2 regions of the Bradyrhizobium sp. BRP20 genome follow, and region 2 is predicted to be linked to the other one. Evidence: predicted binding sites of a transcription regulator. Region 2 holds the regulator's gene; the other holds the start of a gene.
What was found. Region 2 encodes LexA, which represses DNA repair genes until DNA is damaged. Its sites were predicted from a motif close to TGTTCNNNNTGTGTTCNG; they were not measured.
Positions count from the first base shown of each region.

Region 1: recA (recombinase RecA) is a predicted target of LexA. The motif match lies at 3,243-3,260, and genes of this name have one in related genera.

Region 1 covers NZ_JADYVY010000004.1:65,021-69,830, forward strand. The annotation lists gene I6F33_RS11560 (PaaI family thioesterase) at 1-212, opposite strand, end outside; gene I6F33_RS11565 (hypothetical protein) at 575-871, shown strand; gene I6F33_RS11570 (hypothetical protein) at 970-1,224, shown strand; gene I6F33_RS11575 (hypothetical protein) at 1,255-1,443, opposite strand; gene I6F33_RS11580 (DUF2798 domain-containing protein) at 1,679-1,930, shown strand; gene I6F33_RS11585 (hypothetical protein) at 2,505-2,675, opposite strand; gene I6F33_RS11590 (hypothetical protein) at 2,828-3,028, opposite strand; gene recA (recombinase RecA) at 3,352-4,440, shown strand; gene I6F33_RS11600 (hypothetical protein) at 4,540-4,810, shown strand, end outside.
Region 2 covers NZ_JADYVY010000006.1:207,047-211,856, reverse strand. The annotation lists gene I6F33_RS16700 (hypothetical protein) at 1-123, opposite strand, end outside; gene glp (gephyrin-like molybdotransferase Glp) at 255-1,463, shown strand; gene lexA (transcriptional repressor LexA) at 1,640-2,341, shown strand; gene I6F33_RS16685 (hypothetical protein) at 2,730-3,164, shown strand; gene I6F33_RS16680 (GAF domain-containing protein) at 3,382-4,323, shown strand; gene I6F33_RS16675 (ComEC/Rec2 family competence protein) at 4,330-4,810, opposite strand, start outside.

The DNA of each region.
Region 1 (4,810 bases), on a different contig from region 2:
TGGCCGCAGACCACGCCGCCATTGCGGCACAGCCGCTCCGAAAACGGCATGCGCAGCAGCGCGCCGGGCTGCCAATCCGGGACGTCCGCGCGCGGCACATGCTCGATGCGCTCGACCGCGAGGTTGAGGTCCTGGACCCAGGGCGCAAAGACCTCGCCGAGGATGCGTCTGGCGTCGGCGAGGCCGAACTCGGCTTCTGGCTGCGTTTGCATTGCTGTCGCGCTCTCCTGTGTTGCCGGATGTTTCGCCGCATTGTGCGCGCATCGGCGAGGCAAAGTCACCCGGTCTGGCGCCGGCCGCCTCGGCTTGAAAATGCCTGACTTGGCCCGATATGATGCCTGGCTTGGGTAGGGGTGGATGATGTTGCGTCGCTGTATCCTCGTCTTTTGCATGGGCCTGCTCGGTCTCGCGCTGAGCGGGTGCACCAAATGCGGTCCGATCTGGGACGATTGGCTGCAGACGCCCAAATCATGCCGATCGGATCGGCACTAGCGGCCACCGGTCGTGACCGGGCTGACGAGGATGACAGGGCGCGGGGCGATCCGCGCCTCATGGAAGACTTAAGGAGTGAATGATGAAGCTTTTCCGTTTGGCCGCGGTGCTGGCCGTGCTGGCGGGACCTGCCTACGCGCAAATGCCCAACATCAATTTGATGCAGGATGCCCCGAGCAAGTCGCCGGAGGAGAAGGCCATCGAGGCCGAACGTGAGAAGGCCTACAAGGAAACACTGAAGAAGATTCCGGATACCAAGGCGTCCATCGATCCCTGGGGCGGCATGCGCGCCGAACAGCCGAAGCAGCCGGCGGCGCCGAAGGCGTCGGCCGCGACCAGTGCGCCGAAGAAGGCCAAGAGCGGGACGGCCGCCAACTGACCCGTTCCGGGGAGGCACAATGCTCCTCGGAAGGACTCCTCTTGATCCGGCCCGCGCCCTACATTGTCGGTAGCGTAGTGCGCAGAGGAAGGCAGGACATGGCCGATCGTCCGCGGGATCTCGCCGAGCGGATGGCGCTCCGGCGCAAGGCGGCCGGCAAGCCCGGCCAGTCCGCCGGCGATGGCTATCTGCGCGAGACCTTCACGCTGCCGCGGGCGGCGGCACGGGAGCGGGCGCAGGCCTTCTTCGCCCGCTACCCCAAGGCCGGCTATATGAGCGAGGTCGAGACCTGGCGCGAATTGCCCGGCGGCGATATCGAGTTCACCATGCGTCGGCTGCCCAGCGCCGACTGACGCGCGCTATGGCGCAGAGGGCGAAACGGTTCAGGCCGTCTTTCGCCCGATCGCCTTCAGTTCGCGGTCGATGCGCAGCTGCACGCGCCGGATCGCCAGCAGGTCGATCCTGGTCTCGGTCTTGCCGGTCTTGATTCGGTCGCCAATGCGGAACTGCCACTGCCAGATACCGGGAATCGCCGTCTTGGCGATGGTGAACTCGACGCCCCTGTGATTCATGGTCACCTCCCACGATTCACCCTTGTGCCTGCAAACATGTTGGTCGTCGCAATATTCCGCAGGCAAGAAAAATGTCGCCCGCGGCCTCCGTGGTTCTCCGACCATGAACAAAGTTCCTGGAGCCCGGCCGGGGTGCATCCGGCGGTCCCGCATCGCGGTTCCAATCGAAGCGCCGGATCCGCTCGACGGCATGTGCCTTGCTTGCCGATCACGGGCAAGCAACCATGGGCGCCTCATGCTCGGCATTCCCCGCCGCTACTCGCATTTCGTCTTCGGCATCATCCAGTCCGGGCTGACCTCGCTGATCGCGGCGGGGATCGCCAGCTTTCCCGCCGGCAGCCCGATGCTCTTCGTGCGGCACTGGATGGTGTCCTGGCTGATCGCATGGGCTGCGATGCTGCCGGTCGTGCTGCTGGCGGCGCCCGCGATCCGCACCTTCTCGCTGCGCCTGACCCAGGAGGAGCGGGAGCCCCGCGCCGGCCGGTAGCCGGGCGAGCTAGCCGGCTGGCTGACGAAAGCCTGACAGGCGGACCGCCGGCAGGTGCGCGATCGAAAGGCCGCACACTGGCCCCGTACCGGTCCCAATTTCGACATCCGTCCGCACCACTGCGGACACACCCGTCGGCAAGATTTTATCCGTTCGGCGCAGCCATGGGGGAAACGTGGCGCGCCGGAAACGGGGTGGCATCATATGGATAACGTAGAGCGGTCATTCGCCGCCGCGACGGCGGCTGGCTTCGTCGTGCTGGTGATAGGCCTGGTTCTGCTGGCGGTGCTCTAGCAGGCGCTGCTGCAGACGGAACTGACGTGCTGGGCCGTCCTATCGAAGGCGCCGGCGCGCCTTGCCTCTCAAAAGTGGCAAAACAACCCCATGCACAGTAGGGGTCCTGGCGATTTCATCGCTTCGCCAATGGGTTGCTGGTAGTATTTAGCTACCTGGTGCATCCGCGGTCGCGGCGCCCCGACCGGCGATGCCGATCGGAGGTTCCGGGCAAGGAACAGAGCGGAGTGCCGCATCGCGGGCGGACCTGGCCCGCTCCGGACGGCGGTCCTGGCGGCGCCTAATGAACCTTGATCTCGTTCAGCGGCAGACGGAGCTCGGCGGCGCGCTCTTCGCGGTCCTTCTTGCGGAACTCGTTTTCCTTGCGCTCGAACTTCACCATCTCCTCGTGGGCGGCGTCCAGCAGCGGCTTTCGCCTCAGCGTATCGTGCTGCGTGTCGTTGTTCGTCATGACCAGAGATCCCCAAAAGTTGCGGTCCCATCCCACAGAAGGCCCGAGACCGCGAAAAGGTTCGGTGCCGTAGGATTACGGAAACATGACGGCGCCCAGTCGCGCGTCGTTGATCCCGGTCATGGTCGCTTCGAGGAACCCGGCGTAGGCGGCTATTCCGGCGGCTGCAGCCCCGGCGATTTGACCCAATCGTTCAGATGATTGGCAACGTCGGCCTGGCGCGCCTTCTTGAGCAGCGCGTCCCGCTCCGGCCCGGGAGGTAGCTTGGACGCCTGCTCGCGGACCCGCTTCACCCATGCCGACAGCCGGTCCTGAAGGGTCAGTTGCTGCTTGAAACGTCGTCGCTTCAACATGGCGCGCTCTTTCCGTGCGAGGAGGCGGGAGCGCGAGGTCAGCGTTCGCATCGCCGATAGTGGCCAGGGTCCGCGCGGTGATGATGCATTAGGATCCAGAAGTGGATCCGCGTCTGTTCAGTTGTGCACGCAGTGCGGACGGCGTGACGATCCAGCATGGCCGGTTCGACCAGCTCCGTTGTCTCCTGGTCCAGTCAGAAAGACAAATCCGCAAAAGAACATATTGCGAACTGAGAACAAATAGGGTACATTGCTTTTATCGCCGAGCTGCCTCGCAACCGTTTGTCCCTCACGCGAATCCTCGCCATAAGGAGCACGACCCAATGTCCGCAACTGCCCTGCGTATCGTCGAAGGATCCTCCATGGACAAGAGTAAAGCTCTGGCTGCCGCGCTCTCTCAGATCGAGCGCCAGTTCGGCAAGGGCTCGGTGATGAAGCTCGGCAAGAACGACCGCTCCATGGACATCGAGGCGGTGTCCTCCGGCTCGCTCGGGCTCGATATCGCGCTCGGCATCGGCGGCCTGCCCAAGGGGCGCATCGTCGAGATCTACGGGCCGGAATCCTCCGGCAAGACCACGCTGGCGCTGCATACGGTGGCGGAAGCGCAGAAGAAGGGTGGCATCTGCGCCTTCATCGATGCCGAGCACGCGCTCGATCCGGTCTATGCCCGCAAGCTCGGCGTCAACATCGACGAGCTCCTGATCTCGCAGCCCGACACCGGCGAGCAGGCGCTGGAGATCTGCGACACCCTGGTGCGCTCGGGCGCGGTCGATGTTCTCGTGGTCGATTCGGTGGCGGCGCTGGTGCCGAAGGCCGAGCTCGAGGGCGAGATGGGCGATGCGCTGCCGGGACTTCAAGCACGGTTGATGAGCCAGGCGCTGCGCAAGCTCACGGCCTCCATCAACAAATCCAACACGATGGTGATCTTCATCAACCAGATCCGCATGAAGATCGGTGTGATGTACGGCTCGCCGGAAACCACCACCGGCGGCAATGCGCTGAAATTCTACGCCTCCGTCCGCCTCGACATCCGCCGCATCGGCGCGATCAAGGAGCGCGACGAGGTGGTCGGCAACACCACGCGCGTCAAGGTGGTCAAGAACAAGCTGGCCCCGCCGTTCAAGCAGGTCGAGTTCGACATCATGTACGGCGAGGGCGTCTCCAAGATGGGCGAGATCCTCGATCTCGGCGTCAAGGCCGGCATCGTCGAGAAGTCCGGCGCCTGGTTCTCCTATGACAGCCAGCGCCTCGGCCAGGGCCGCGAGAACGCCAAGGCGTTCCTGAAAGGCAACCCCGACATCACCGCCAAGATCGAGACCGCGATCCGCCAGAACTCCGGCCTGATCGCCGAGCAGATCCTGGCCGGCACGCCGGAGCGCGACGCCGACGGCGAGGAGCCGGCGGACGAGTAAGACCTAACGCGAAAATTTTTCGCGAGGAGCGGGCACTGAGGACGTTGAGTTGCCGACGTCTTCGGTGCCCGTTTCGTGTTGCGTGAGGGCGCGTCGACGATGAAGCGTGTGATTCTGACTAGTTCGTCCGGCGTTGGTCTCACCTATGCCGGTCGTGCTGACATGGTCGTCCCGTTGATCTTTCGGTTCGTTTGGGGGCCGTTGCCTACGTCGCACCACCTCGAGGACTATCTTACGGGAGGCTATTACAGGGGCGATCCGGAGGTGCGGTGGTCCGATCTTGTTGGCCGGTTGCCTCAGACCGGTCTCGCGCACAAGGAGACTGGCCTGGTTTGGTTTTGCGAGACCTATGGCGTCGAGTTCATCGAGC
Region 2 (4,810 bases):
ATCGACTTCCTCAGCCTCCTCTCCGGCGTCGCTCAACGCCAACATGGCGCGTGCAATCTCGTCCTGGCTATCCGCAGGAAGCCGCCGCACGGCCTTCAGCGCCTTTTCGAGCAGTTCTGTCATTGGCAGAAGATAAGCCGGGTCGAGACCAAAAGGAAGTGTGGTTCCTGGCTGGCAAGGGAGGCCTTTTGCTTCAGCTCCTCCGCTCGGCTAGAACTTGCCGACCCAGTCCTGATTTGTTGCGGAGTTCGCCCGTGGCCCTGATGCCGGTTTCTGACGCGCTTGCCGCGGTGTTGGCCGGCGTCGAGCCGCTGGCTGAACAGATGGTTTGCCTCGACGAGGCCTACCATCGTGTGCTAGCCCGCGATGTCGCGGCGCGGCGCACGCAGCCGCCGGAGGCGATGTCGGCGATGGACGGCTATGCCGTGCGCACGGCCGACGCGGCAAACGATTCGAGGTTGACCGTCGTCGGCGAGGTCGCGGCGGGCCGGCCGCTCGCGGGAAGCGTCGGCCCCGGCGAAGCCGTGCGGATCTTCACCGGCGGCGTCGTTCCCGACGGCGCCGATGCCGTCGTGATCCAGGAGGACACAGCTGCCGACGGCAAACATGTGACGATCAAGGAAGCCGCCATTTTCGGCCGGCACATCCGCCCTGCAGGCGTCGACTTCCGCGAAGGCGACGTGCTGCTGCGCAAGGGAATCCGCCTCACCGAGCGCGATCTCGCCCTTGCCGCCGGAATGAATCATCCGCATCTCGCCATCATCCGCCGCCCGAGGGTTGCCGTTCTCGCCACCGGCGACGAGCTCGTGATGCCGGGCACCACGCCTGGTCGCGGCCAGATCGTCTATTCCAACGGCTATGCCCTGCATGCGCTCGCCCGCAGCGAGGGCGCCGAGACCATCGACCTCGGAATTGCCGCCGATACACTGGAGGCGACGTCCGCCGGCATCCGCCGCGCGCGCGAGAGCGGCGCCGACATCCTGATCACGACCGGCGGTGCCTCGGTCGGCGACCACGACCTGGTCCAGCAGGCGCTCAAGGGCGAAGGCATCGCGATGGCGTTCTGGAAGATCGCGATCCGGCCGGGCAAGCCGATGATGCACGGTCGGATAGGCGCGATGCGCGTGATTGGCCTGCCCGGCAATCCCGTGTCGTCCTACGTGTGCGCCTTCCTGTTCATGGTCCCCTTGATTCGCGCCCTGTCGGGCCGTTCAGCGATTCATCATCGGCGCGAGCGCGCCGTGCTGGGCCGCGATCTCGCCGCCAACGACCAGCGCGAGGACTATCTGCGTGCGCGGCTGGAGGAGCGCGACGACGGCACGCGCGTCGCCCTTCCGGTCAGCCATCAGGACTCCTCCCTTCTTGCGAATCTCGCTGCGGCACAGGTACTTCTGGTGCGCGCACCGTTCGCGCCGAAGGCCGAGGCCGGCACGCCTTGCGAGGTGCTCCGGCTGCCCGTCTGAGCCGCCCAGCCACACGCATTCCGCGAGCTTGGCCGCGTTCACCATAAATTAAGCAGTTGCGGAACACATATCGAACATATAGTGTCCGTTCATGATTTGTTTCGAGGATGTAGCGGCTTAGTGCCGACTTCATCGTGTCGGAATCGAACGACATCAACCGGGGGACTTTGGTCGAGATGTTGACGCGCAAACAATACGAGCTTCTGCGGTTCATCAGCGAACGTCTGAAGGAAAGCGGCGTGCCGCCGTCCTTCGACGAGATGAAGGATGCGCTCGACCTGCGCTCGAAGTCAGGCATCCATCGCCTGATCACTGCGCTCGAGGAGCGCGGCTTCATTCGCCGCCTGCCCAACCGTGCCCGTGCCATCGAGGTGATCAAACTGCCCGAGCTCCAGGCCGCCGCCGGCAATCGCCGTGGCTTCACCCCGAGCGTGATCGAGGGCAATCTCGGCAAGGTGCGCGCGAGCTCCAGCCCGCCCGCGGACGAGGGCGAGCGCCCCGTCGCGGTGCCCGTGATGGGCCGCATCGCCGCCGGCACGCCGATCGAGGCGCTGCAGACCCGCAGCCATACCATCAGCGTGCCGCCGGACATGCTCGGCTCGGGCGAGCACTACGCGCTCGAAGTGCGCGGCGATTCGATGGTCGAGGCCGGCATCCTCGACGGCGACATGGCGCTGATCCAGCGCAACGAGACCGCAAATACCGGCGACATCGTGGTGGCATTGATCGACGACGAGGAGGCCACGCTCAAGCGCTTCCGCCGCCGCGGCGCCTCGATCGCGCTCGAGCCCGCCAATGCCGCCTACGAGGTCCGCATTCTTCCGCCGAACCGCGTGAAGATCCAGGGCAAGCTGATCGGGCTTTACCGGAAGTACTGATACGGGAAACATCAAGCGCCGCGCGCGTTTCGATCGGCATCGGCATCCAGGATCGGAGCGGATACTTGTCCGCTCCGGCTGGACGGTTTCTCTGGTTCTGCGCCGGCTGTCCGGTCCATCTTCCCGCGCGACATTCGCCCGCGCAGGCGCGCAGCAATCTCGCTCTGCTTCACCGGTAGAGTTGTGCCGGCAGTGCTGATAGCTCCGGCCGAATGCAAGGACGCGAGGTTTGTTCCTATCGAATCCGGGAAAGATAATGTGATCGCGCGCTGCGGACGCGAGCCGCAGATTTGCCCATAACCGAGCAGAGCGTTGTATGCTTCCACTCTGATAGAGGCCTGCGCCTCGAAAGAGACGCGGGTCGCTATCCCAGCATGAGGAGCACCCGATGTGTGACTACAGCCTGCATGCCGTCGCGACGCGCCCCGCCGAAGTCGGCGAGACGATCGTCACGACAACCTTCCGCGGCACCTCGACGCGCGGTTTCGCTTCCGAAGCCGATCCCTCCGTCGCGGTCTGTCTGCTGCCGGGGACGGAGCTCGCTTTCGCCGACAATGTCCGCTACGACAACCGCTGGATCTGGACGCGCACCGTGAACTCTCGCGTCGGCAAGTTCGGCAAGATCGACCCGCACATTCCCGATCGCCATCATGACGCGATCGAATTCCCCGACGGCAAATACGTGCTGGTGACGCAGCTCGTCGAAGGCCAGCGCGCGACCGTGCTGCAATTGCCGGTGACGCAGGCAGCCCCCGAGCGCGAGCACAAGCCGCAGATCGTCGCCGACACGCGGCCCACGATCACGCGCCTGCCGATCGGCTGACGCCCTTCGGCCGACAGGCCGAGCCCGGGATTGAAATTGCCGTCGCCGGCCGAGGCCGGCGAGCCCGGCAAGTTTGTGTTTCAGGACATTCGATCGGCGAGCCCACCGCCGCGCCTCGTCGTCGCACGAAGTTTGGGCCGTGCTGCCCGCATTTTGAACGTCCGCTCCGCAGCCAAATGACCGATGCTGTCGTGGTTTGAGGCGGCGGACACGCTCGATGAAGACCTTCATTCGCGTCGTTGAACTCTGGGTACCCGACCGGACGCGCATGCGGCTGGAATTCGGCGGCGGCCTCTACGACGATGGGCTGTCCGCGTTCAAAGCCGTCAGCGAAGAGCTGCACTTCGGATATGACGAGGGACTTCCAGGCAAGGCCTGGGCCTGTGGCCACCCCGTCATCCTCACGAAATTCGCCAACTCCTATTTCAAGCGGACCGATCAGGCCGCTGCGGCCAGCCTCACCTGCGGCGTGGCGGTGCCGGTGTTCGCGGGCGAATTCCTGCAAGCCGTGCTGGTGCTGTTCTGCGGCGACGACGAGGCGCATGTCGGCGCGATCGAACTCTGGCACAACGATCCTGATCTCTCGCATGAGATGGGGCTCGTCGATGGCTATTACGGCACCGCGGACATGTTCGAATTCAACTCCCGCCACACCAGATTTCCGCGCGGCTTCGGCCTGCCCGGACGCACCTGGAAGGCGGGCCTGCCGCTGATCATCAAGGACTTGCACGACGCCAAGAGCTTCCTGCGCTGGGAGGACGCCGCCAAGGTCGGGATCAATCTCGGCGTCGGCGTGCCCTACCGAACCGGTACCGACCAGACCTGGGTTCTGACATTCCTCTCCGCGCAGGCAACGCCGATTGCACGACGCTTCGAGATCTGGGTCCCGAACGAGGACCGTTCGGCGCTGGTCTTTCGCGCCGGCGATTGCAGCGCGCAGACCGACCTCGCCGCACGCTATGCGGCGCAGTCCATCGCCAGGGGCGAAGGCAGCATCGGCGGCGCCTGGGCCGCCGGCATGCCCGCGCTCAACGACGATCTCACCTCTGACGGCTCGATCGCCGGCTCCGAAGCCTGCGCAGCCGGGCTGAGCCGAATGGTGGCCCTGCCGGTTATCGGCAACGGAAGGCTTGACGCCGTGCTGGCCTGGTATTTGTGATCCGCGTCAATCGTCGGCCTGCAAGTCGGCCTCCGATGGCGTTGCGTCCCGGTTGCGGGGCACGGCCGCCTTCGGCACGAGGCTGCCGTCGAAATCTCCCTCGCCGGCGCCGGCCGGCAGCCAGGGACGGCTTGCTCCCCTCGTCCTCACCGCCTGCACCGAAAAGCCCTCGCCGCGTCTCGTCAGAGCCAGTGCGCCCTGACTGGCAAGACGCGCCCGATCGACCACCATCGCCGCGCAATCGGGTGGCGCAGGCCGCGCCGTCACCACCAGCGCGGCGCGGCTGCAATCATCGGCCAGCGCGTCGATACGCGTCGCCAACGCGATCAGTCGTCCGTCCGCGAGCGGCGCCACGCAGCCGGACTCGTCACACGACACCCCGCTCGCCAACGAGGCGTTGCCGGCATCGCGCGGATCGGCATCGGCAGCCAACCACTCCTTCAGCAGGAAGCTGTCCTTGCTGGCGCGGATCACCTGCAAGCGCCCA